Rubinisphaera margarita: one gene and its partners. The protein of the gene in region 3 interacts with the protein of the main gene of each other region in a pairwise test. Links are inferred from orthologs where the notes say so. Each region holds a gene or a part of one and is shown on either strand. Other genes may lie near its edges. The genes, in order: L1A08_RS13715, dnaE, rplL and obgE.

Region 1 (5,369 bases), 150 kb from region 3 along the record:
CGACGGCGATGGCCGAGCCGGGATGGCCCTCCATGCCGGGAGGAATGTGTTCGGGGTGACCATCGATCTCGGCCTGCTGCTGCCGGACGGCGAAAATCGCCAGATCCCGCTTGAAGGTCGAGGTTCCGGCATTGGCGATGTTGTTCGACACCGTCTCCATCTTCAGAGCCTGAAGGTCGGCTCCGACGGCAGATTGGTAAAGTCCGTACAACATGAATCAATTCCCGAAAATGAAAGGTCCCTCTTCGAGATCGACCGTTACAGCCTGCCTCTTGAGTAAAACCGTTAAAATCGGAAAGACTCATGCAAACACCCCACCTTGCCTCAGCCCCCTGCCCCCGGTTTTGCTCGCTGAATTCCCGCCCCGAGGCCCCGAACGACAACGAATTCTCAGCTTCCTCTCCGCAGATGACGATTTTCTCTCAAGAGAACCGGAGGACACCGAGATTGATCTCTGTGTCGCAAAGCAACAGGAGGCTTGTCGTCGAGCAGTCGAGTGTTTCACAGAAATGCGTCCCCCAGGGTGGCCCGGATAGCTCCGCTATCAGGGCGGCGAAGCCGCAGGAGGCCGCAGGTAGACATAGATCCATGCCGCCAACTCCCGAGCCGACGTCCTGCGGATGACTCGCTGAATCCCACTACTCCCACGACTGCGCCGCCCCGAAAACATCTTTCGGGAGCCACCCTGGTTCTGAACAACGACTTGCACAAGTGCCTCGACGAGGAGCCAATCATGCACAACGAGAACTGGTGGCACGGCCTGCAGTTCCCGCTGGCCGCTTCTCTGGCGGGGCTGCTCTTCGCGGCGGCGACGCTGGCTCCGCTTTACGTTCGCAATGAACGCATGCGGCTGCTCTGTCACGAGCAGCAGTGGGAACTGCTCGATCTGGAATCGCAGAACCTGCAACGGGGCCGGTTCATCGAAGCGGTCGCCAACGAACCGCAGTTGATCGCCTGGCTCAATCGCGGACAGCAGCCAACCGAAGAAGTCGGACTGCAACAGATTCAGATCCCCTACGAACTGGCGATCCATCCAGACGTCATGCTCCAGGCCGACGCCACTGCCGAGCCACTTGCGTTCCCGGATGCCGCTCCCCCCGAGCAGGCCGAACCCACGCTGTTGCTGCAGACCGCCAGCCGCATTGCCGATTCGCAGGATGTTCGTCGCGGCCTGCTCATCGCTTCGCTGCTCATCCTGATCTCCGGCACCGTTTCCCTCCGCGGCCTCGCGCAAACAACGAAGATCGAAGTCACCGGCCGCCTCTGGAGCACTTTTCGCCGCCGATACCTGCACCACGCCGCCCACAGGAAACCCAATCCGCCGCACGTCGGTCGCGTGAAAACGAAACCGAAAAAGAAAGCCGGCCGCTACACGGTGTGAACTGCTACGTAGGTCACAGTCGTAGACTGCCAGGGAATCCCAACCCGAAGCGTGAAGCGGGCGTATCGGCGTGGCCGGGACGGGTGGCCCGTCCGCCTCAGCGGGCGGGTCGCGCCAGCGACAAGAGGCAGCGCCATCCGCGTGTTGTCCGGTGAAATCATCCGGCCCCTGAAGAAACCTCGCACATAACGCGGCCTCTTGTGACTTCGTCACCCGCCCGTAACGGACGGGCCACCCGGCGTTGGTTGTGGAGACATCTCTGACTCGTGTTCGTGGGAGAACCGTGCATAGGGCTCGACGTGAGCGATCTGTCTACGCCCGTTCTTCGACGAGGAACAGCACGTCGAACGTCCAATACGGATACGGCGCTGCAGAAACAAACGCAATCGTCAAGGGTGGCCCGTCCGCCGCTGCGGGCGGGTCGCGACAGCGACAAGAGGCCGCACCATCCGCGTTTTGAACTGAAATCGTCGGCCCCCGAAGAAAGCTCGCACATGGCGCGGCCTCTTGTGACTTCGTCACCCGCCCGTGTCGGACGGGCCACCCCTTTGGGGCTGGAGAGACGTGAGCGAACTGCCGCCGGTACGGGGAGCTAGCACCACTCTTCCTTCGTCACCGCATTCCTCAATTCCTCCCCGGCTACGAACCGGCGCACATTCTCCAGCAATGTGGTCAGATGGCGTTGTGGCACTCGGGGGGATGCAGCCGCGACATGCGGGGTGATCAGCACGTTCGGCATGGTCCATAGCGGATGCGATTCTGGCAGAGGTTCGGTCTCGACGACGTCGAGAGCGGCCCCGGCGATGCGGTTTTGTTGCAGGGCCTCTGTGAGTGCAGCCAGGTCAACGATGGCGCCGCGGCCGATGTTGATCAGGAAACTGTCGGGGCGCATGTGGGCGATCATCTCGGCTTCGAACAGCCCTTCCGAACTCGGCGTATGCGGGGCGGCAATGACGACGAAGTCAGACGCACGTAGCAACTCGGGGAGACGATCCAGTGGCCAGGCTTCTTCAATGATCCCCGGCACCGTGACCGGATGCGGATCGACGCCGAGGACTGACATACCGAACGCAGCTCCCCGATGGGCAATCTCGGCTCCGATCGCTCCGACACCGACGACGCCCATCGTGCAGTCACTCAGATGCCGATGCGCTCGATCGATCGGAGTTTCGATGCCGGGGGAGGAAACGAAATCGGTCTTCGCGTTTGCATCCCCCACCGGAGCCCAGCGGCGTTGCCATTGGGCATCCCGATAGAGATGCAGATTCCGGGCAAACATCAGGATGTAGCCGAGCACGTGGTCGGCAATGACATCCGAAAAGAGCCCCCGCATGTTGGTCAGTGTAGCCGGGTGGGCGATCAGTTCCGGAAACAGATAGTGTTCCAGACTGGCGGTCGGCGACTGGATCCAGCGAAGTTGCCCGGCAGCGGACAGCAGTTCGGGAGTGATCTTTCCGTAAAAGGCGTCCGCATCGGCGATCTCCGTTCGTGCCAAATCCGCAGTTTCGGCGTTCACGACGGTCAGGCGGGGCGAGATTGCCGTGATTCTCTGCAGACGGTCGGCGTCAATCGCCGGGAAAATCAGCAATTTCAGTCGTTCGGCCGACGTCGACATTACGGGCTGCCTTCCTGGATTTCAGCAAAAAGCGGGGCTCGCGGAGGTGTTCTCATTGAAAAGTCATTATACATCAGCAGAATGATAGTGGATCCGCCGAGTCCCCTTGCCGCTCACTTGAGGAAAGATAACACCGATGACGTGGCTTCCCAAGAAATCTGTGGTCGTGCCGATCGACTTCTCCGAAGAGTCGCGGCCCGCGATTGAAACGGCTCTGGAACTGGTGGCCCGACCGGAGCACGTGCATGCGATTCATGTGATGTTTCCGCTCGATATCATCAGTCCCGGCGTTGCCTGGGGCGTGGTCGATGAAGCGGAGCGGGAAACGGTCACCAAAGAGCATACCGCGAAGTACATCGAAGAGCACAACTTCACCGGGGTGACGGTGTTGAATCGGGTCGGAGATCCCGGCACCGAGATTGCCGATTACGCAGCCGACATTAACGCGGATCTGATTATCATTCCTTCGCACGGATATCACGGCATCAAGCGGGCCCTGTTGGGCTCGGTTGCAGAGCGGGTCATCCGCCATGCTCACTGTCCTGTGCTGGTCTTACGGCGTCACGACGCTGATTGAGTTGTATGAGTCACGAGAACCCCCGATCTCCGATTTCGCTGAATCGTCGCCAGTTTCTCGGCGAAGGCGCCCGGAATGCAGCCACAGCCGCAGCCGGCGTTGTCGGACTGAGTACCGTCGCCGCTGGGCGTCCGACGTCCCGTTCCGCCAATGAAACCGTGCGGCTCGGCATGATCGGCGTACGAAATCAGGGGCTGGCCCTCGCGCGGGCTTTTCAGGAAACTCCGGGTTGCGAGATTGCCGGGATCTGCGATGTCGACGCGGCGGTCCGCACGCGAGCGATGCGGGAACTCGAACTCGATGCGAACTCACTGACGGTCACCGATGAATTCCGCCGCCTGCTCGACAATCCGGAAGTCGATGCCGTGGTGATCGCCACGCCCGATCATCATCACGCCTGGATGTCCGCTCTGGCTGCCGACGCCGGGAAGCACATCTATCTCGAAATCCCGACGACACACACCAGCGAACAGGGCGTTCATCTCCAGAAAATGCTCGCTAAGTCGGATGTGACCGTGCAGGTCGGTCTGCAGCATCGCAGCGGTTCGCATTATCAGTCGGCCATGCGATTCCTCCATGCCGGGGAACTCGGCAAGGTCGCGTACGCTAAGGCCTGGGCGTGCGTGCCGCGGCAGCGATTGCGGTCGACTGAAGCGAACGACGATGCCAGCTGGTCGACCGAACAACAGCGGTTGTGGCTGGGGCCGGAGAAAGAGTGTCCGCTCGCGTTTGCCGACTGGCACTTCCAGTGGCGTTGTCTGTGGCAGTTTGGCTCGGGCGAACTCGGCAACTGGGGGGTGACGCTGCTCGATCTGGCTCGCTGGGGATTGCAGGTCGCACTTCCCGAACGTGTCACCGCAGCCGGCGGGTGTTATTCCCTGAACGATGGTCGCGAAGCTCCCGACACGCTGCACGTGCAGTACGACTACGCTGATTCGGCCATTACGTGGGAACATCGGCAGTGGACGCAGCGGGGCATTGAAGGCCGCCCGCATGGCGTGGCCTTCTACGGCGAGCGGGGCACTTTGATTCTCGATCGCAGCGGCTGGAAAGTTTACGACAGCCGAATTTCTGCCGGGCAGCCGGCCAGTAAGACGCCGGAGCCTCACGCCCGTAACTTCATCGATGCCATTCTGCACGGCCAGCCGGTCGCAGCCGACTTTGAAACCGGCCGCATCAGCTCGGAACTGTGCCATCTCGGCAATCAGGCATATCGCAACCGCCAGCCAGTCAGCCTCGCCTGAGTCGCTTCTTCAGGCCGCCAAAAACAAACAGCCGGCGGAGACCGAAGTCTCGCCGGCTGTCGAGGCGAATGAGACAACATGTTTCATTCCTGATCAGTGGCAACCGCCGCCGCGGCAGCTGCGACAGCTGTTGCACGAGCGGCAACTGCGGCAAGACCGACAACTACGGCAGGAGCGACATGAGCTGCAGCAGCGTCCCTGCGGGGTCTGCTTGGCAGAACGGAGCTTGCTGACTTCTTTGACCAGGCTGGTATTCGTGTTCGCTGTGAAAGTTGTCATCGTTCGTCTCGCTTTCGTGTTTTTTTGAGGGGTGACACTCGTTGTGAGCATCGTTCTACCCTTCCAGCGAAAAGGAACGCGACGAGGGGACAGATCTTCCTCTGAATTCTGAAAAAGTTTTTGGGAAGCAACGGGCGGAGTGCAATCCTGGCAAGAGTGGCCCGTCCGTCGGAGCGGGTCGCGACAGCGACGAGAGGCTGCAACCATCCACGTTCTCTACTGAAATCGTGCGGCCCTCGCAGACATCTCGCGGATGGCGCGGCCTCTTGTGAC
Region 2 (6,672 bases), on a different replicon or contig from region 3:
AGTTCCTCAATTCTTGCGCATTTCGCGTCCGGATCTTGGTAGATCTCAAATCCAGAACAATTGGCAAGCCATCGCGAGCCACTGATGACAGTAACTCCCACTGTCGGAAGCTTTTCCGAAAATGCCCCCTCCTGAAATCCTCCCGGGCTGGCAAGGAACCGAAAGATCTCGTCGACATAACTCTTGTTGTGTTCAAATGGAAACTCAATCATACGCGACTTCCTAACGAAGTGACAACGAGGCGATCTCAGTCAGCCATCGTTCCTCTGACCCGATATTAAACCCCTTTTAGCTTTGCGCTCTTTTGAGGAAATGCATGCGTTGCGCCAGTTAAGTAGGTCAGGCCCTGCCTGACGAGAAGTGGACGTTGCTCGAAGCAACCGCGTCAGGCGGTGCCTGACCTACGGGCTTTGAGCTTCCTTTCGCTGGGTGCCACTGGCTTTGCCAGTGCGCTTGTTGGGGCAGCCCTCCATTTGAAATTTCACTGGCGGAGCCAGTGGCACCCGGCGGGGCCTGACCTGCGGACTAATGCCAGGCACGTGCCCATTGGCACCCGGCGCCTTAGTCAGATGCTTTCAGGCGTTAATTCTCCCCGGCGATTGACTCGAAATCTATTCGAAATCTTCCATTCGCCTCCGCTTGTCAAAATCAGTTCGAATGCCATGTTGAAAAAGATGCCGTGGAGACTGTCGAAGAAGAACACTCTCTTTGTCGGACTAACCTCCTCAACTCGAGATAGGGCCGCTGAGGTTGGCGCATAGGATGAAGGCGTATTAAGGAACGGATCTCTCGCTTTCGCGGGTGGAATGCAATAGTCATCGAAAATCTCGCGGTATCGTAGCATCCATGCCTTCCAGTCGGCATGAGGAGATGTTCCGGGGGCAGGAGAATTGTTTCGGAGAAAATCGATACGGATGTCACAGAGGCGGGACGTTTGACTCTCCCAATCATACATCGCCGCGAAGAACGCGTGGAGTACTTCAGTGGGATCTGTGGGGTGAACCATCTTGCGTTCTGTTGCCGAGAGGGACGATTAGTTCAAGCGGTGCCTGGCCTACCGCCTTCGAACTCCCGTTTGGTGGTTACCTTATTACCCGTCCCGTTTCTTCTTCGGGGCCGACACATGCACTCGATAAAACGATTCGCCCAGCACCTGGTTCAGTTCTTCGCGCAACCTGGTTGAGACCGTCACCGAGAGTGTTGGCGAGCCCAGTGTGGTGCGGGTGAGGAAGTCGGGGTTGGATTCGTCGGGGGCTTCGACGACGATGACGACGTTGGTGTTGCCGGGGTGGTGGTCGAGGATGCGGCGGACCTGTTTCATGTCGTTTTCGGTGTGGAAGCCGTGCTGGAACTTCAGCGCCAGGTGCTGCGTCATCTGCTTCTGGGCCGATTCGATCGTCATGAGTTTGTTGACGATCAGGTTCGGCTCGCGGCCGCGGCGGTCGACGCGGCCGGCGATGATGCAGATTTCGTCGGCGACGACCATTTCCTGATAGCGGGAGTAATCGTCGGGCCACATGATGCAGCGGACGACGCCGTTCGCATCTTCCAGGTCGAAGTTCACGTACTTGCTGTTGCCGTTGCGGGACGGATTGCGGGTCGTCGCTTTCTTGATCGACGAAATCATCCCGCCGACCAGGACTTCCATCGAGTCCTCAATCTCGCCGAGCTCCTTCGTCGTGTGTGACACGAGCGGCGTAATCTCGTCGGCGAATTCGGTCAACGGATGCGACGTGAGATAGAAGCCGAAGATCTCTTTTTCGTAGGCGAGCTTCTGCGCGTGCGTCCAGTCGGGAGCATCGGGCACGACGCCGGCGACGGACTCAGCGACTTCGGCACTGGCTGCTCCTCCGAAAAGACTCTTCTGACCGCGGGCTTTATCGCGGTGCTTGCGAGCCGCCATCTGAACGGCGGTTTCCATGGCGAGCATGTGCTGTTCCCGGTTGGGGCCGAAGCTGTCGAGAGCGCCGGCTTTGATCAGGATTTCGAGCACGCTCTTGGTGAGCGCCTTGGGGTCGACGCGTTCACAGAGGTCAAAGATGTTGGTGAACTTGCCGTTGGCTTCGCGCTCCGCGACGATTTCGGAGACCGCCCCTTCGCCGACCCCTTTGATGGCTCCGAGCCCGAAGGCGACCTTGTCGCCGACGACTTTGAATTCGACGTCGGACATGTTGAGATCGGGCGGGACGATGTCGATCTTCATGCGGCGGCAGTCGTCGGTATGTTCCGCCATCCGCTCGGAACTCTCCATGCCGCAGGAAAGCAGAGCCGCCATGAACTCCTTGGGGAAGTGGGCTTTCAGGTAAGCGGTCTGATAGGCGATGGCCCCGTACGCGGTGCTGTGCGACTTATTGAAGCCGTACCCGGCGAATTTCTCAATGAGCCCCCAGAGTTCCTCGGCCTTGTCCTTGGACATCTCCTTTTCCTGGGCACCCTCGATGAACTTCTCCTTGTTCACCGCGATGATTTCGAGCTTCTTCTTACTGATCGCCTTAATACAGCGGTACGCGGCAGAAAGCTCGATGCCCCCGACGCGGTTGAGAATCCGCATGACCTGTTCCTGGTAGACCATGACGCCGTAGGTCTCGGCGAGCACTTCGTCGACCAGCGGGTGAACCTTCGGCACCGGTTGCCGCCCGTGTTTCACCTCGACATAGGTCATCACCATCCCCCCTTCCAGGGGACCGGGGCGATAAAGGGCAGAGGTGGCGATGATGTCGGCGAATTTGTCCGGCTTCATCTTGGTCAGCAGGTCCCGCATGCCGCCCGATTCGAGCTGGAAGATCCCCTTGGTTTCGCCGCGCTGGAGCAGGGCGAAGGTCTTCTGGTCATCGAGCGGGAAGTCGATGGGCCGCATGTTGAAATCTGGATAGTTCTCGCGGACGTTCTGCACGGCTTTGTCGAGAATCGACAGGTTTCGCAGGCCGAGGAAGTCCATCTTGAGCAGGCCGGCGGTTTCGACGTCGGTCCACTGCGTGATGATGTCGGTCTTGCCGGTGATCCGCTGCAGAGGGATGTATTCATCGAGCGGGCGGTCGCCAATCACCACGCCGGCGGCGTGCGTCCCGACGTTCCGGGCGAGCCCTTCCAGCGCCATGGCGAAGTCGAGCATCTCCTTGATCTGTGGATCGGAGTCGTACTGCTCTCTGAGTTCCGCGGTCGATTCGATGGCGTCTTTGAGTTTGATGCCGAGCTGTTCGGGCACCATCTTGGCGATTTCGTTGACCCGATGCAGCGGGACATCCAGGGCGCGGCCGACATCGCGGAGAGCGGCTTTGGCCTTGAGCGTTCCGAAAGTGCCGATCTGGGCGACACTCTCCTCGCCGTACTTCTCCTTCACGTAATCGATGACCCACTGCCGGCGATCGCGGCAGAAGTCGATATCGATATCGGGCGCTTCGGAGCGACTCGGGTCGAGGAATCGTTCGAAGAGCAGGTCGTACTGAATCGGACAGACATCGCCGAGTCCGAGTAGATAGGCGACCAGAGCTCCGCAGGCCGAACCACGGGCGGTGCAGGGGATGCCCTTCTCGCGGGCGAAGCGGGCGAAGTCCCAGACGATGAGGAAGTAGCTGCTGTAGCCCATCTTCTCGATGACGCCAAGTTCGATCTCGAGCCGGTCATAATAAACCTGAGCCGGCTGATCCCCGTAACGCCACTGGAGGCCCTTCTCGCAGAGCTCGCGAAGAAAGGTGACGTCGGTCTTGCCTTCGGGCGGCTGGAATACTGGATAGTGGCGCGCGGTGAGATCGAGATCGATGTCGCAGCGATCGGCGATTTCCTGGCTGCGGCCGACGGCATCGGGGCAGTGCGGAAAGGCGTTGTACATTTCCTCTGGCGTGCGGAGATGAAACTCGCAACTGTCGAGCTTCATCCGCTTTTCGTTCTGCATGGTCGTGCGGGTATTCACGCAGAGCAGAACTTCGTGGGAGCCGGCGTCTTCCTGATTGAGATAGTGGGCGTCGTTGGTGGCGACGAGAGGAAATCCGAACCGGTCGGCCAGTTCAATCGTCCGCTCCATGCAGTCCTTCTGGATCTGCACGCCGGAATCCTGAATCTCGAGATAGAGCCTGTCGCCGAAGGTCTTTTCGTACCAGCGGAGCAATTGCTCGGCTTCTTTGTGATTTTCACTGAGCAGGTAGTGCGACAGTTCGCTCGACGCGCAGCCGGACAGACAGATGATCCCCTCGCTGTGGGCTTCGAGCAGGTCCTTGTCGATTCGCGGCTTGTAGTAGAACCCTTCCAGATAGGCCGAAGAGGCCATCTTGATCAGGTTTTGAAAGCCGGTTTTGTTCTGGGCCAGCAGGGTCAGGTGGAAGCTGGCTTCCTTCATGCGGCTCGCGCTGCGGTCGGTCCGCTTTCCGGGCGCGATGTAGGCCTCGTAACCGATGATCGGATTGACGTCAGCCGCTTTGCATTTCTGGTAAAACTCCAGAGCGCCGAACAGGTTGCCGTGATCGGTGATGGCCAGCGCATTCATGTTGTTCGCCTTGACCTTTTCGATCATGGCGGGAATGCGGTTGGCTCCATCAAGCAGGCTGTAATGGCTGTGGCAGTGCAGGTGAGCAAACGGACGCTGCGGGGAGGTCGCCTCCGTGATCATGGTCATCCTCGACGGGCAGAAAGGTCCATCAAAAACGCGGCGACAGCTGGTCGCGGCACGTGTGAATTCGTTCCACGACGCCATTCTACCCGCGGAGCGGAGCGAGTTCCAATGGGGGCCGTAGAGTTAAGGGGCGGGAGACTGAACGTGTTGCCAGAACAGAAGTTGCATGCCGGAGTCGCATGTCAGGGATTGACGTCACGGGGATCGATCGGGCCTTGAGCCAGATGGCGAATAGTGAGCACGACAACCTTGTCGGGGGAAACAACCGTGAACAGGGTGCGATGGGTCGGCTTGCCCGGAAGCCCGTAATTCAACTGGCGGATTTCATCGCGGAACGGGTCACTTTCGTCCGCGAGCGGGTAGGAAAGAGGATCCTCGTGCCGAGGGGCTGGAGTTTCCTGAAAAATCCATCGATCCAGGCAGCAGCCTGAGCGCGATCGCGATTCTCTGCCCACCATCGAGACGTAGCGAACATTTCCGCTCGGGCCCTGGGGAGAATGATCAAACGAAAACTCATTCGATCTCCGGGAGGGGGAGTCCGAACTCTTCTCGCATCTCTGTATAGAGCTCTTTTCGTAACTCGTCGAAGCCCATCCCTTCGCCGGCTTCCAATTCGCGAATCTCTCTCTGAATCGTCACCAGGTCGGCGTTCTCAGCTAAGGGAGCCGGGGATCTTAACCAGAGGTCGCGTTCGGCCAGCACGTAGACCTTCTTCGTGATCGGATCTTCGAATTCGATTCGGTCGTGGCTCCGGCTGAGGGCATCGCGTTGTTCCTGGGTGAGCTGAATCATGCCCTCGATTCTAATACCGCGGTGATTGATGGCACCAGCAAAAATTTGCAACTGTGATCGATCCAGCCTTCCTTCTCGCAGTCGCGATGATCTGAAACCGTCATTGCGATTCGATCGGCCGGTCGGGGTGAAGTTCGTCCAGCGTTTGCATGGCGCTGCGATAGCCGAGCCCCCGCATCAGGCCAAAGAGGCTGCTCTGGAAGAGGAGGATCACGCCGATCAGTCCGAGGGACCAGCGAAATTCCAGACTCCAGGTTGTCGGCAGTGCGAGAGCCGCGATCAAGGTTCCCAGACCGAGGGCCGCATCGATGGCCATGAGCATGTCGAACCATGTGCGATGAGGTGCCTCCCAGAGATCGATTGCCCCTTCGCGGTGGCGGTACGAATTCCAGCAGCCGATGAAGGCCCCCATGCCACCGAAGAAGCACCCGAAGCCACTCCCCATCCAGGCGCCGATCATCTTTTCGCCGCCGGGCTGCCAGAGACTGCCGATGACGAGCAGAGTCAGACCGCCGGCAGCGAGCACGGCTCCGAGCAGCATGCCGGCTGCGATCATCACCAGTTGGGGATCGAGTCGATCTCCGCTCTGCCCCTTCTGTTTTGACGATCGCACCGACCAGCGCCACACACTGAAGCCGCCGGTGTTCAACCCGAGTATAGTTCCCAGGAGAACTGTCGTGAGAGCCGCCCCATAACCAAGTTCGCGCCAGAAAAGTCCTCCACCAAGCACGGCTGCCCCACTGAGCTGCAAGACGAGGAGAAAGATCGAATCGAGCGCGTTCCATTCGCTGTCATTCATGGGATCACGGCCGCCCCCGACAAGTCGATGTGTTCGCCATACGCCGATCGCTCCGCCGAGTCCGCCGATGAGTGTTCCTCCTCCCGCACCGAACCAGGCCCAGCGAGCATCGGACGCAGGATCAGTGAGGAACCCGGCGAGTAGCAATCCGATTCCTGCGAGGCAAACGGCCGCCGAAATCAGTCCCCCGAGAGCAATGGCCAGATACCGCGGTCCCATGCCCGGAGGAAACGGACCGTCGACGGGCTCGCTCGACGTCGGAGTTCCCTCGGCCGGGTCGGAGGCTTTTCCTTCCGCCTGAATCGCTCTCAATCCCCAGACCATCAGGGCGACCCCGGCAATGACGAGCGAAAGCAGTGAGACGAAACCGGACGGAAGTTGACCCGTCTGTTCCGGACTGAGCACCGACCAGTGCAACTTCAATGAGAGCAGGCCCAGGCCGCTTGATCCTGTCAGCAAAAAGCCACAGGCGACC
Region 3 (5,599 bases):
TGGAAGCGATTGTGAATTTATACCAGCCTCGCTCTTGCGTAGTTACAAGGGCGAGGCTTGGTTTTCTTCAGTTCAAGTTAGCCCAGCCGTGAGTCTTCGGCTGCGATTTGTGGAGTAGCTGTCATGGCTCGCGAGTATGTGTGGCTGGAATGCACGGAAACCGGTATGCGGAACTATCGCGTTCCGAAAGAAATGCGCGGCACCGAGCGACTCGAACTGATGAAGTATTGCCCGAAGCTGCGTCGTCACACGCTGCATAAAGAATCACGCAAGAAGTAACATCTGCTCTCGCAGGCTGAGGCGAATTGCCGGAAGGCGTTCGCTCTTGGCGTTATGAGGCAGTTTTGTTATTTTTTTGTGGTTGGCCCGCATCAAAACGGACTGACGTGATGTGACTGGAGTTTACGGGCGTAGCTCAATTGGCAGAGCAGCGGATTCCAAATCCGCAGGTTGGGAGTTCAAGTCTCTCCGCCCGTGTTTACCAGGCTGGCAGAAGAGGACGTTGCCCAGCCATCCCTGTGAGTCGGACACCCGCAGGGGCTGACTTGAATCAAGATTGATTGGCGGAACGAGACGTATGTCGAGATCGAAGTCGTCTGGGGGACTGTTGTCGGAATTGTTCTCCGCCAGCCTGTATAAGCGAAATCAGGGTCGCCAGGTGCGACAGGTGACAGCCATCGCGATTGGCGCTGTGTTCATCGTGGCTGCCTGGACTCTCTCCGTGAATGTGCTGGGTGGATTTGACCAGACGACCCGTCTGGGCATCTCGACCGCAGTAGCCGTCGTCGGCTGCTGGCTGGCCTATCGCGTGGTGAACTATCCTCCTGCAGCCGACTTCATGATCGGCGTGCAGGGCGAGATGGAAAAGGTGTCGTGGCCAACGTGGTCGCAACTCTGGCGTGCAACGATTGTCGTCCTCGTGGTGATGGTTGTACTCGCCGTGGCGCTCTTTGCGTTCGACGTCATCTGGCGATATGTCTTCACGTACTTCGGCTTCCTGAAGATGTAGTCACGGAAGAGCTCGCTGTTTGGACCCGATCCGGGACTGAACCGTGATTTCTCCAAATGGATGCAGGCCTGTGGCTTGAAATTCAACGGGCAGATTTCCATAATCCCCGTTTCTTTGCCTCGCAGCCCAGGGACAGCGATCGCGTTTTCGCTGAATCTTCTCGGGATTCGAGGCTATTAATAATATTCGGATAAGGTGCGGACCACTTTCCATGGATGATAGACCTGACATACCGATGCGTGAAGACGAGGCTGAACTGGGTCAGCCCGAGATGCGTTGGTATGTGCTGAAGGTTCAGTCCAATCGCGAGCGAACCATTCGGGATTCGCTGCTGCGTCGGATCAAGCGGGATCATCTCGATGAGTATTTCGGCGAGATCATCATTCCAACGGAAAAGGTGGTCGAAACCAAGAGCGGGAAGAAGCGGGTTCGCGAGCAGCGGCTCTACCCGGGCTATGTCATGGTTCAGATGATTCTGAATGATGAGTCCTGGTACCTGGTTCGCGACACCAGCGGCGTCGGTGACTTCACCGGAGCAGCTGGCAAGCCGATCCCGATGAAGGATGAAGAGATCGAGCGGATGCTCGGTCAGGAAGAGACGAAAGAAGAAGAACCAGCCAAGGTCAAAATCAACCTGGCTGAGGGTGATACGGTGAAAATCAACGAGGGAACGTTCGAAAGCTTCGAAGGTTCCGTTGAAGCGATCGATGACACCAGCGGAAAAATCAGTGTGTTGATCGAGATCTTCGGGCGCCCGACTCCGGTGGAACTGGAGCACTGGCAGGTGGAGAAGATCTGAGCTTCGTTCTCTGCTGGTTTCGGCGGTCGCCAGTTGCAGAGAGTCTTCGTGAAATAGGTCGATGAGAATCCGCCAGTTTTCTGGCGATATAGGGTGAGTTGAAATGGCAAAGCAGGTTGTCAAGGAAATCAAGGTTCAGGTCACCGGCGGTCAGGCCACGCCTGCTCCTCCAGTGGGTACCGCTCTTGGTCCTCACGGGGTTAACATCGGCCAGTTCGTTCAGCAGTTCAACGAACGAACCAAGGATATGACCGGCGTTACGGTTCCAGTCATTATCACGGTCTACAACGACCGTTCGTTCGAATTCGTGCTGAAGAGTCCGCCGGCAGCTGTGCTGTTGAAGCAGGCCGCTTCAATCGCCAAGGGCTCCGGTACTCCGAACACCAAAAAGGTCGGAACCGTGACTCAGGGTCAGCTGAATGATATCGCCAAGACGAAATTGAGCGACCTCAATGCCGCCGACATCGATCACGCAGCTCGCATGATCGCTGGTACGGCTCGCAGTATGGGAATTGAAGTCGTCGAGTAATCGTCACGAGAGAACACAGTATCGGGTCCGCGGGGTCCCCGTCGGCGTTTCGCCGCAGCAGTTTCAAAGAGTGTAGCGCGTCAGATATTGTTGAAGGTTTGGGAAGATGGCAAAACGTTCGAGACGAGTTCAGGCCATGCGGGACAAGGCCGATGCCCTGGGCACGGTTGATCTGGCGAAGGCTGTTAATGAGTTGAAGGGTGTCGAGTCGGACCTGCCGAAGGGTGTGAAGCCCTGCAAGTTCGATCAGACCGTTGAAATCGCTGTGCGGCTGGGGATTGATCCCCGTCAGGCCGATCAGCTGGTTCGCGGCTCGATCGTTCTTCCGCACGGAATCGGCAAGGCGCAGCGAGTGATCGTGTTCGCCAAGGGCGACGCGGCTGCCGCTGCGGAAGCTGCCGGTGCCGACGCCGTCGGTGACAAAGAACTGGCCGATCGCATTCTGAAAGAAGGCTGGCTCGACTTCGACGTCGCCATCGCTTCTCCAGACATGATGGGTGTCGTTGGCCCTCTCGGTCGCGTGCTCGGTCCTCGCGGACTGATGCCATCGCCGCGAGCTGGCACGGTGACCCAGGATGTGGCCGGAGCCGTCAAAGAATACAAAGCCGGTAAAGTTGAGTTCCGGAACGACTCCAGCGGAAACGTGCACTGCGTGGTCGGCAAGATGTCCTTCGATGCTGAAAAGCTGATCGAGAACATCGATGCCCTGCTGCAGCACATCAATTCGCTGAAGCCGAATGCACAAAAGGGTGTCTACGTTCGTCACGTCGCGCTGTCCAGCACGATGGGCCCCGGGATTTCCGTGGCTGTCTGAGTTTAGGGTCGGGTATCCAGCGGGAGCCGATTCGGCCCTGGATGTGATCAGAATCAGTGTTGATCTGAATGATGTGAAGGTGCTGCGATGAGCAAAAAAGTCAAAGAGATGTTGATGAACGAGATCGAAGGTCGCCTCGAAGGCGCGACTGAAGTTCTCGTGATTGACTCGTCCCGCCTGGATGCCGTGACGGACAACCAGTTCCGTATCGCACTTCAGGAAAAGGGCGTCCACCTCCTTACGGTGAAGAATACACTGGCTCGCCGTGTTCTTGGCGACGCCGGCAAGTCCCTGGGTGACGTTCTCTCCGGTCCCTCGACTCTGGTCTGGGGCGGTGAAGACGTTGTGGCTCTGTCAAAGGAGATCACACGGTGGGTCAAGAAAATTGATCCACTCGAACTCAAGGGAGCGACGGTCGAAGGTCAGGCTCTGGATAAGGCCGGCGTCGAGAAACTCTCGAAGAGCCCGGGCCGCCAGGAACTGATCGCCCAGATCGCAGGTCTGATTCTGAGCCCGGGTGCACGTCTGGGTGGAGCACTGCTCGGCCCCGGCGGCAAGCTGGCCGGCTGCATCAAAGCCGTGGAAGAAAAGGCCGAAGAGGCTGGCGAGACCGAAGCCTGATCTCAGGCCAAACTGGAAAACACGCGGGGTACCTTAGCCGCGATTTGTCATGATCTTTAGGTGCTGAGCAGGGTACGATCAGCGGACATACTGTTACTTTTTGATTACGAGGGGAATGTCATGGCGACAGCCGAAGCGACAACTGAATTTGACGATGCAACCAAGAGCCTGGGCGACCAGATCGTTGGACTGACACTGCTCCAGGCGAAGCAGCTTGGCGATTACCTGAAGGAAGTCCACGGCATCGAGCCGGCTGGCGGCGGCGTGATGATGGCCGCTCCGGCTGCTGGTGGCGACGACGGCCCGGCTGCAGCAGTTGAGCAGACCGAGTTCGACGTTATCCTGACCGGTTTCGGCGATCAGAAGATCGGCGTCATCAAGGCCGTCCGTGCCATCACGGGACTGGGCCTGAAGGAAGCCAAGGAACTGGTCGAAGGCGCTCCGAAGCCGCTCAAAGAAGCTGTTTCGAAGGAAGACGCCGAAAAGGTCAAGGCCGACATCGAAGCTGCCGGTGGTACCGCCGAGATCAAGTAATCGTGACTCGGTTGTGTTGCTGATGAGCTGATCGCTGTCGTGCGAGGTGCTCGTTAAGAGCATCTTCAGTGCCCAAATTGCTTGAACAGAATGGAGAAATCACGTTTTTTCTCCATTCTGTTGCATTTTGGGCGGACTGCGTTAGTATTTGGCAATCTGGGATTGCCATTGGTCTGCTGTTCGGTCGTTACGTGCTGCATCGCCTCAAGTTTGAGAAATTCGCTTCTCCCGCGCCGCGAAGAGGGTCCGTACTCGCGGGGCGGTTTACGCGCGCTGCGTGCCCACGGGTGTTGCTGTCCAGTTTGCTATTCTGTCCGATGGGTGCAGGGGTCTGGGGGAGACTGACTGCCGCGGTGACACGGTCCGGAATGTGGCGGAATTCTCCGTCAAATGCCTCATTCCTGGTGAGCTTTAGCTGCATTGATCGCTGATGGCGGTTTTGACTGCCCGGATCAATCGATGTCTCGGCAGTTTCGTACAATCAATTTATTGATGGGAATAAGGGAGAGAGTTTATGCCGGTGCCTGTGCAGCGCATCATTGCCGTCAACGAGAACCGGAATACAGGAGTCCTGCAGACCGACTTCGAAATGACGGGCCTGACTCGCATTCAGACCGACTCATACGCCCGGTTTCTGCAGGCCGACGTTGATCCGGCCCGCCGCAAGCCAATCGGACTCGAAGAGATCCTCCGTGAGATCTTCCCGATTCAGAGCTTCGACGAGCAGTTCCGTCTGGAATACGTGAAATACGAGCTGGGCAAGCCACGTTATTCCCCGGTCGAATGTCGCCAGTTGCGTCTGACCTACGGCCGTCCGCTGCGAGTCTGGCTGCGTCTGCAGAAAGAGCAGCCGATCGAAGAGGAAGTCTACCTCGGCGACCTGCCGATCATGCTCGGTGGCGGTGAGTTCATCGTCAACGGTGCCGAACGCTGCGTCGTCAGTCAGCTGCACCGTTCTCCCGGCGTCGACTTTGTGATCAACGTCGAACCTGGTGAGCGAAAGACGCACTCCTGCCGAATCATTCCGGAACGCGGAAGCTGGATCGAGCTGCTGATCAGCAAGAAGGAAACGCTCGGCGTCCGCATCGACCAGAGCGGTAAGTTCTCGGCCATGACGCTGCTGCGTGCCATGGACAAGAACCACTCGACCGATTCCGAACTGGTCAAGATGTTCTATCCGACCGAGACGCTGAAGATCACCAAGGCGACGAAGCCGGAAGAACTGACCGGTCGCGTCGCAGCCAAAGACGTGATCTATCAGCAGGGACACGACAAGTGCGGCGAGATCATCGT
Region 4 (5,588 bases), on a different replicon or contig from region 3:
GGGAATATTCCCCTTGGCCGCAAGTCGTTCGACCTCACGCAGATCCCGGCCCATTTCGCGGGCCAGTTCTTCAATCGTCAGAAGATGGGGGCTGGACATTCTGTTCGCGTCGCCTGGCAAGTCGCTGCGACGCGGTTAGACCTTGTCCGGGAATCATAGCGGCTGGTGTTGAACATCCTTGAACGGCGTCCGGGTGGCACACGCTACGACGACCCACGCGATCTACCCTTCGTCGCGGAAGGAAGGAAAGTGAGCGTTGAGGGCTTCAAGAGATCGCTGGAACGGTTCAATGTGATCACTTTGCCACACTTCATCGCACCACGTGTCGATCTCGTAAATATCACGGTATCCATTCGATTCGAGGAAATCCAGCCAGCCCGTCAGGTTCATCTTTCCGGAATAAGGCAGGCACTGCCGACGCGGTTTCGCCGACGACTGACCATCGCAGAGCCGAACCAGCTTCACGGTGGGCAGCAGGCTTCGGATCTCGCTCTTCCAGTGACGCTCCTGCAACGCGTAATAACTGTGCAGACAAACGCCGACATAGGGATGGTCGCATTCCTCGATCAGCTCTCTGCATTTTCGCAGCGAGGTCAGGAAAGTCCACCCGTAAGAGGCGGAAGCCGACATCGGCATCACGGCCAGCTCAATGCCGTACTCCGCTGCGTAATCGCCCAGGTACTTGAGCGATTCAACTGCGAGGCGGAGAGCGTGCGAATGAATGTGTCGCCCCTGCTCGCCGGTGCAGACAATCACATTGCGCGAACCGATCCAGCTTGCAAAGCGGATCACTTCCTCGGCTTCAGCCAGAGAATCTTCGAGCAGATAGCCGTTGGTTCCTGTGAAGCCGCCCACCCAGGAAATACTGGAAGGTCGCAGCTGATATTTTTCGAGCAGGCTCGCGGCGGCCTGCTCGGACATTTCTTCGTATTTCCATCGCCAGAGGCCAATGTGCCGGAGTCCGAGTTTCTGGACCGCTTCCAGGTCGTCTTCGAAACTCCACTTCTTGGTCGTCATCTGACTGAGCGAAAGTCGATGCATCAACGGTGAACACTCCTGGGCGCTTTGCTGTCGGCTTGTCCCGGGAGACACCGACTCCTTGCCCGCTTCGTGCCGATCCTCTCGAGGATAGAAGTCGTCTGCGTTCAAACGGCTTGGCACGAGGTCATTCCTTAGGTTGTATGATGTGGTCCGTGGCTGGCGATCGTAACGATCCGCTGGCGGGAAATCATCGCCTCCGCAGAGGCCTGACATGAAGTGTAACGTCTCATTCCTGAAGCGGAATGGCAGAACTACGGCTTCTCGACAGCCACTTCAATCTGGTCGACATGAACGTCTCCGCCTCCGACGCGAAACACCACGCCCGGCTTCTTCACGCCGAACGAATCATCGGACGCCGTAAGCTGATACTGATTGTCGATGCTGACGCGAACGTCCTTCCCGGAGGCGGTCAGCTTCACCGAATGCCAGCCCTCCAGGGGTTTCTCGAAACGCACCGTCGCCAGCGTCTCGTCTTTGGAATCCTCCCTGTTCTTGTCGCGATGCTTCTTGATCATCGCCGACTGCGGCGTGAGCACCAGCGAGTAGAGGTGCCCTTTCTTGTCGAGCGTTCCGGGAGCGGGATCGAAGCCGATGTGAAAGAACTTCGCTCCGTCCTCGAATTTCACGCGACAGGTAATCGATCCGTCCGTCAGGGGTGTCTTCAGACGGGCCGCTCCCGCGTGCTTGTCTTCCTTCAGCTCGCGACAGACGAGCGTGTCGTCGTTCAGTTCCCAGTAGCCGAAGTTCGCGTACCAGCTGGAAGGCAGCTTCGAGGGATTCCCGTCCTTGCCTGCCGCTTCCGTGAACGTGGAAACGAACAGCAGCGAACAGAGCACGGCGGCGAACGCATGTCGCATTTCATGATCCTTAAAAGGAAGAGCGGACACAGAGTGCGTTTCGATCGGAAACGCCAGTGGAGCGATCGACTTTCGCAAGGATGGGATCGGACTACTCCGACGAGGTCGGTTGAGATTCCGACTCGCGGATTTCTGCAAGCTTGCGGACGATCGTCCGCTTCAGTTCGTCGAGTCCCTGACCCGTTACTGCTGAGATGACCAGGACCGGCTCGTTAACGGTCTCGCGGAGCAGTTCCGCGGCGGCCTCGGAGTCGGGCAGTTCGGCTTTGGTGATGACAATGATTTCCGGCCGCTCATCGAGTTTCAGATCGTACAGACGAAGTTCTTCGCGGATCTGATGATAGTTCTCGACTGGATCGGTCTGATCCATCGGCGCGGGTTCCACCAGATGCACGAGCAGTCTGGTCCGTTCGATATGACGCAGAAATTCATGGCCCAGCCCGATCCCGGCGTGAGCCCCTTCGATCAGCCCCGGGATATCTGCGACGACGAAATCCTGATCCCAGCCGACCTGGACAACACCGAGATTCGGGGTCTTGGTCGTGAAGGGATAATCGGCGATCTCCGGCGTGGCCCGCGAAACGCGACTCAGCAGTGTCGACTTGCCGGCATTCGGCTTTCCGACCAGACCGACATCGGCAATCATTTTCAGTTCGAGCGTGATCGTTCGATCTTCGCCCTCTTCACCGACTTCGAACTCTTTCGGAGCGCGGTTAATCGGAGTGGCAAAGCGTTTGTTGCCGCGTCCTCCGCGTCCGCCTTTGGCCACGATGACACGGTCGCCCGGCGAAGCCAGATCGCGAAGCACGTGTCCCCGTTCCGCGTCTTTGACAATGGTTCCGGGCGGCACTTCGATAATGGCGTCCGCACCGTTCTTGCCGCGACAGAGCGCCCCTTCACCGTGAGAGCCCCGCTTCGCGTTCCAGTGCATATGACCAGCCAGGTGTCCCAGGCTGTTGAGGTGCTCGTTCACGACGAGAACGACATCGCCCCCGTCGCCGCCATCGCCCCCGTCGGGGCCGCCTCGGGGAACGTGAGCTTCACGTCGGAAGCTCATGCAGCCTCGACCACCGTCACCGGCATGACAGATCAGCGTAATTTCGTCAATAAACATCGTTTAACCGCACCGCCTCAAGAAGAATTTCTCTTTAAGGATAACTAACTCCTGAAGAAATGCCATTGCGGGTGATCAAGAACGCTGGAGTTCGTGCAGCTCTCCCGAGGCATACGCATCGTACAGCTCGAACAGGCACAGTCGCAGGTCTCCGCGATGCCGGGCGAAGACGTCTTTCGTCGGAATCTTCCAATCCGGAAACCCTGATCTCAGCAGCTCGGCGACAATGCGATCAAGCAGTTCCGGCGTCGTCTCGCACTGTCGCAGCGTCGGCAGCAGTCCTGGTTGATGCGTTGTAATCAGGCACCCCGTTTCAGCAGGCAGAGAGCGGATCAGTTTTCGCCAGGTCCACCAGTTCATCTGCTCGGCTCCGTCGACACAGAGCAGATCGTCCGCCTTCAGAATGCGACGCAGTTCCGGGATCGCCCCCGTCGGCAGCACCCGTCGGTCACGGGTCAGGCGAATCCAGTGAACGGTCACCCCGCGTGATTCGTAGTGAGCGGCGATCTCTCTCTGCAGAGTCGTCTTGCCATGTCCTTCCGGCCCCACCAGAGCGGCCCGACGGTTCATCGCGTCCAGTTGTCCGATCAGACCTTCCAGCGAATCGGTCTCAAACTGATACCGGATCTTCACGAGATGTTCGGTGGCGAACGGATTGAAGCGAGCCGCCTGGACAGACATGAAAGACGTCCCCCCGTCACTCAGCTGCGGAATGCAGGATGATTTCGCTCGCTCCCGGAGCCATCAGGAACTCCGTGCGAGTCGATTCGCCACTCGGGAAGACAATCAGCTCGAACGCCCAGACCAGAGACAGCAGCTTGCCGGAACAACTGTAGGGTCCGTCCGGCAGCTGAATCTCTTCGTGCTTTTGACCGCTCAGTCCGATGTTGCTGTAAGTCCAGGTCTCCTCGATGCTCAGATTCTGATCGCCCTTGCCGACCGTATTCCAGACCAGCCGCAGCTCGACCCGACTCTGATCCTCCAGCAGGCTCCACCGGACATCAACCGGAACCACCTGTCCCGGCTCAAACTGAGCCCCTGACCGCGGACGTTCAATTTCGAGCATGAAAGGCTTTCCTGTCCAGGGTGCCAAAACCGTACCGGCGCTATCCTGCCGCCGAATGGACGCACCATGTCAATCCGCGTGGATCATGTCACCGACTTTCCGCTCCGAGAAATCCATGGCATCGGAACGTCATCTCTCCAACCACGCTTTCCCGGCGGCAGGATGCCGCCGCTACGTTCCAACCGGTGACACAGACGCGAATGTCTGTGCCACCGATCTGGATCCCATCACACGCTCGCTTACGGAAGCTCTTTCACGTAGATGTTCCGGAAGTAGAGCGTGTTGCCGTGGTTCTGGAGTTCGATTGCTTCTTTCGGGTAGATCGGCTTGTCGCGTTCCCAGTAGTTTTCCAGCACGACGTTATCGACGACCAGTTCGCCGTTCAGCTTCACGCTGACCTTGTCGTCCACCATCTTGATCCAAAACGTGTTCCACTCGCCGATCGGGTTGTCGGCACACTTGCTGGGCGTACTCGGGTGAATCTTGTTGTTGAACAAACCGCCGGAGCCGACGCTGTTCCGTTCGACTTCGACCGTCGGATCCCAGATCTGCACCTGCGGCGTTCCACGCAGGTAGATCCCGCTGTCGCCCTTCGGCTCGATTTTCCAGTCAACGTACAGTTCGAAGTTGCCGTACTTCTTCTTCGTGCACAGGTTCTTGCCTTTGCCGTCGAAGACGAGAATGCCATCTTTGGGTTCCCAGTGGGCCCGCATTTCTTCGTCGGCTTTCTTCTGAGCTTCGGCGAGCTCTTCGTCCGACATCTCGGCTCGGGTCTTCGGGTTCCCAACCAGCCCCTGCCAGTTGGTCAGGTCTTTCCCGTTGAACAGAGCTTTAAAGCCCTTGGGAGGCGTGTTGAGTTTCTCTTCGGCGAGAATCGGTGAGGCAGTCACGGCGAGCACGGCGACAACTGCGGTGAGGAGGAGGGACAGGCGTGGTGCGGAGTTCACTTGCATGGGGGGCCCCTGTTGCGGAATCATTGAGGAACAGTCACCATGGACTGTAGTCAGGACCGGCTCGTATGTCCGGTCTTCGATGTCAGGCAGGATACCACCCCTCTTCCCTCGATCTCAACCTACCGGTCCATTCTTCGCTTCCACGAACTGAAGGTTCGTCCCCGTGCCCTACGTCCTCGAAGGTCTCGTCACCACGCTGAACGAAGACGCCAGCGTCAATCTGGCACCGATGGGCCCCATCCCTACGCTCGATGCCGAGGGCCAGATTCAGGAATTGATTTTCCGCCCCTTCCCCGAGTCCCGCACCTACCGGAATTTGATCGCACACCCCGAAGGGGTCTTTCACGTCACCGACCGAGTCCTGCCCCTCGCCCAGGCGATCAGCCGCAGCTTCGCCTCTACTTCGGTGGACTGGTTACCCACAAAGACAATTCACGGCCGACTCTTCCCCGACGCCTGCCAGGCGTATGAATTCCGCATTCGAAACCGCGACGAGACGGGACAGCGGATGGTCCTGACCGCCGAAGTCGTTCAATCTCACAACCTGCGACCGTTCC

What was found.
Region 1: the proteins of rplL (region 3) and L1A08_RS13715 interact in binary tests that used the Escherichia coli proteins (3 or more experiments, as listed by UniProt). The link is inferred for Rubinisphaera margarita from one-to-one orthologs.
Region 2: the proteins of rplL (region 3) and dnaE interact in binary tests that used the Escherichia coli proteins (3 or more experiments, as listed by UniProt). The link is inferred for Rubinisphaera margarita from one-to-one orthologs.
Region 4: the proteins of rplL (region 3) and obgE interact in binary tests that used the Escherichia coli proteins (3 or more experiments, as listed by UniProt). The link is inferred for Rubinisphaera margarita from one-to-one orthologs.

The regions. Positions count from the first base shown.
Region 1 is NZ_JAKFGB010000014.1:199,979-205,347, reverse strand. The notes cover bases 2,116-4,852. They hold L1A08_RS13715 (universal stress protein), read left to right. Parts: upstream 2,116-3,132; coding sequence 3,133-3,573; downstream 3,574-4,852. Other genes in these bases: L1A08_RS13710 (Gfo/Idh/MocA family protein), read left to right, coding at 3,579-4,817; L1A08_RS13720 (D-2-hydroxyacid dehydrogenase), read right to left, coding at 2,116-2,996. In the rest of the region: L1A08_RS13730 (flagellar hook-basal body protein), read right to left, coding at 1-214; L1A08_RS13725 (hypothetical protein), read left to right, coding at 734-1,381; more of L1A08_RS13720, read right to left, coding at 1,974-2,115.
Region 2 is NZ_JAKFGB010000022.1:291,585-298,256, reverse strand. The notes cover bases 891-4,930. They hold dnaE (DNA polymerase III subunit alpha), read right to left. Parts: upstream 4,604-4,930; coding sequence 1,091-4,603; downstream 891-1,090. Other genes in these bases: L1A08_RS22810 (hypothetical protein), read right to left, coding at 4,789-4,920. Outside these bases: L1A08_RS22415 (hypothetical protein), read right to left, coding at 5,120-5,398; L1A08_RS22410 (serine/threonine-protein kinase), read right to left, coding at 5,499-6,672. UniProt on the Escherichia coli protein: DNA polymerase III is a complex, multichain enzyme responsible for most of the replicative synthesis in bacteria. This DNA polymerase also exhibits 3' to 5' exonuclease activity. The alpha chain is the DNA polymerase catalytic subunit.
Region 3 is NZ_JAKFGB010000014.1:50,159-55,757, reverse strand. What follows is about bases 2,633-5,599. They hold rplL (50S ribosomal protein L7/L12), read left to right. Parts: upstream 2,633-3,892; coding sequence 3,893-4,306; downstream 4,307-5,599. Other genes in these bases: rpoB (DNA-directed RNA polymerase subunit beta), read left to right, coding at 4,821-5,599; rplJ (50S ribosomal protein L10), read left to right, coding at 3,239-3,772; rplA (50S ribosomal protein L1), read left to right, coding at 2,633-3,151. Also shown: rpmG (50S ribosomal protein L33), read left to right, coding at 124-279; preprotein translocase subunit SecE, read left to right, coding at 578-1,009; transcription termination/antitermination protein NusG, read left to right, coding at 1,245-1,808; rplK (50S ribosomal protein L11), read left to right, coding at 1,912-2,337; more of rplA, read left to right, coding at 2,444-2,632. UniProt on the Escherichia coli protein: The binding site for several of the GTPase factors involved in protein synthesis (IF-2, EF-Tu, EF-G and RF3). Is thus essential for accurate translation.
Region 4 is NZ_JAKFGB010000020.1:328,112-333,699, reverse strand. Bases 1,002-3,957 are described here. They hold obgE (GTPase ObgE), read right to left. Parts: upstream 3,013-3,957; coding sequence 1,990-3,012; downstream 1,002-1,989. Other genes in these bases: L1A08_RS19960 (hypothetical protein), read right to left, coding at 3,710-3,957; L1A08_RS19965 (hypothetical protein), read right to left, coding at 3,088-3,693; L1A08_RS19975 (hypothetical protein), read right to left, coding at 1,293-1,898; L1A08_RS19980 (sugar phosphate isomerase/epimerase family protein), read right to left, coding at 1,002-1,041. Outside these bases: L1A08_RS19985 (PTS sugar transporter subunit IIA), read right to left, coding at 1-99; more of L1A08_RS19980, read right to left, coding at 223-1,001; more of L1A08_RS19960, read right to left, coding at 3,958-4,078; L1A08_RS19955 (3-keto-disaccharide hydrolase), read right to left, coding at 4,318-5,031; L1A08_RS19950 (DUF447 domain-containing protein), read left to right, coding at 5,195-5,588. UniProt on the Escherichia coli protein: An essential GTPase which binds GTP, GDP and possibly (p)ppGpp with moderate affinity, with high nucleotide exchange rates and a fairly low GTP hydrolysis rate.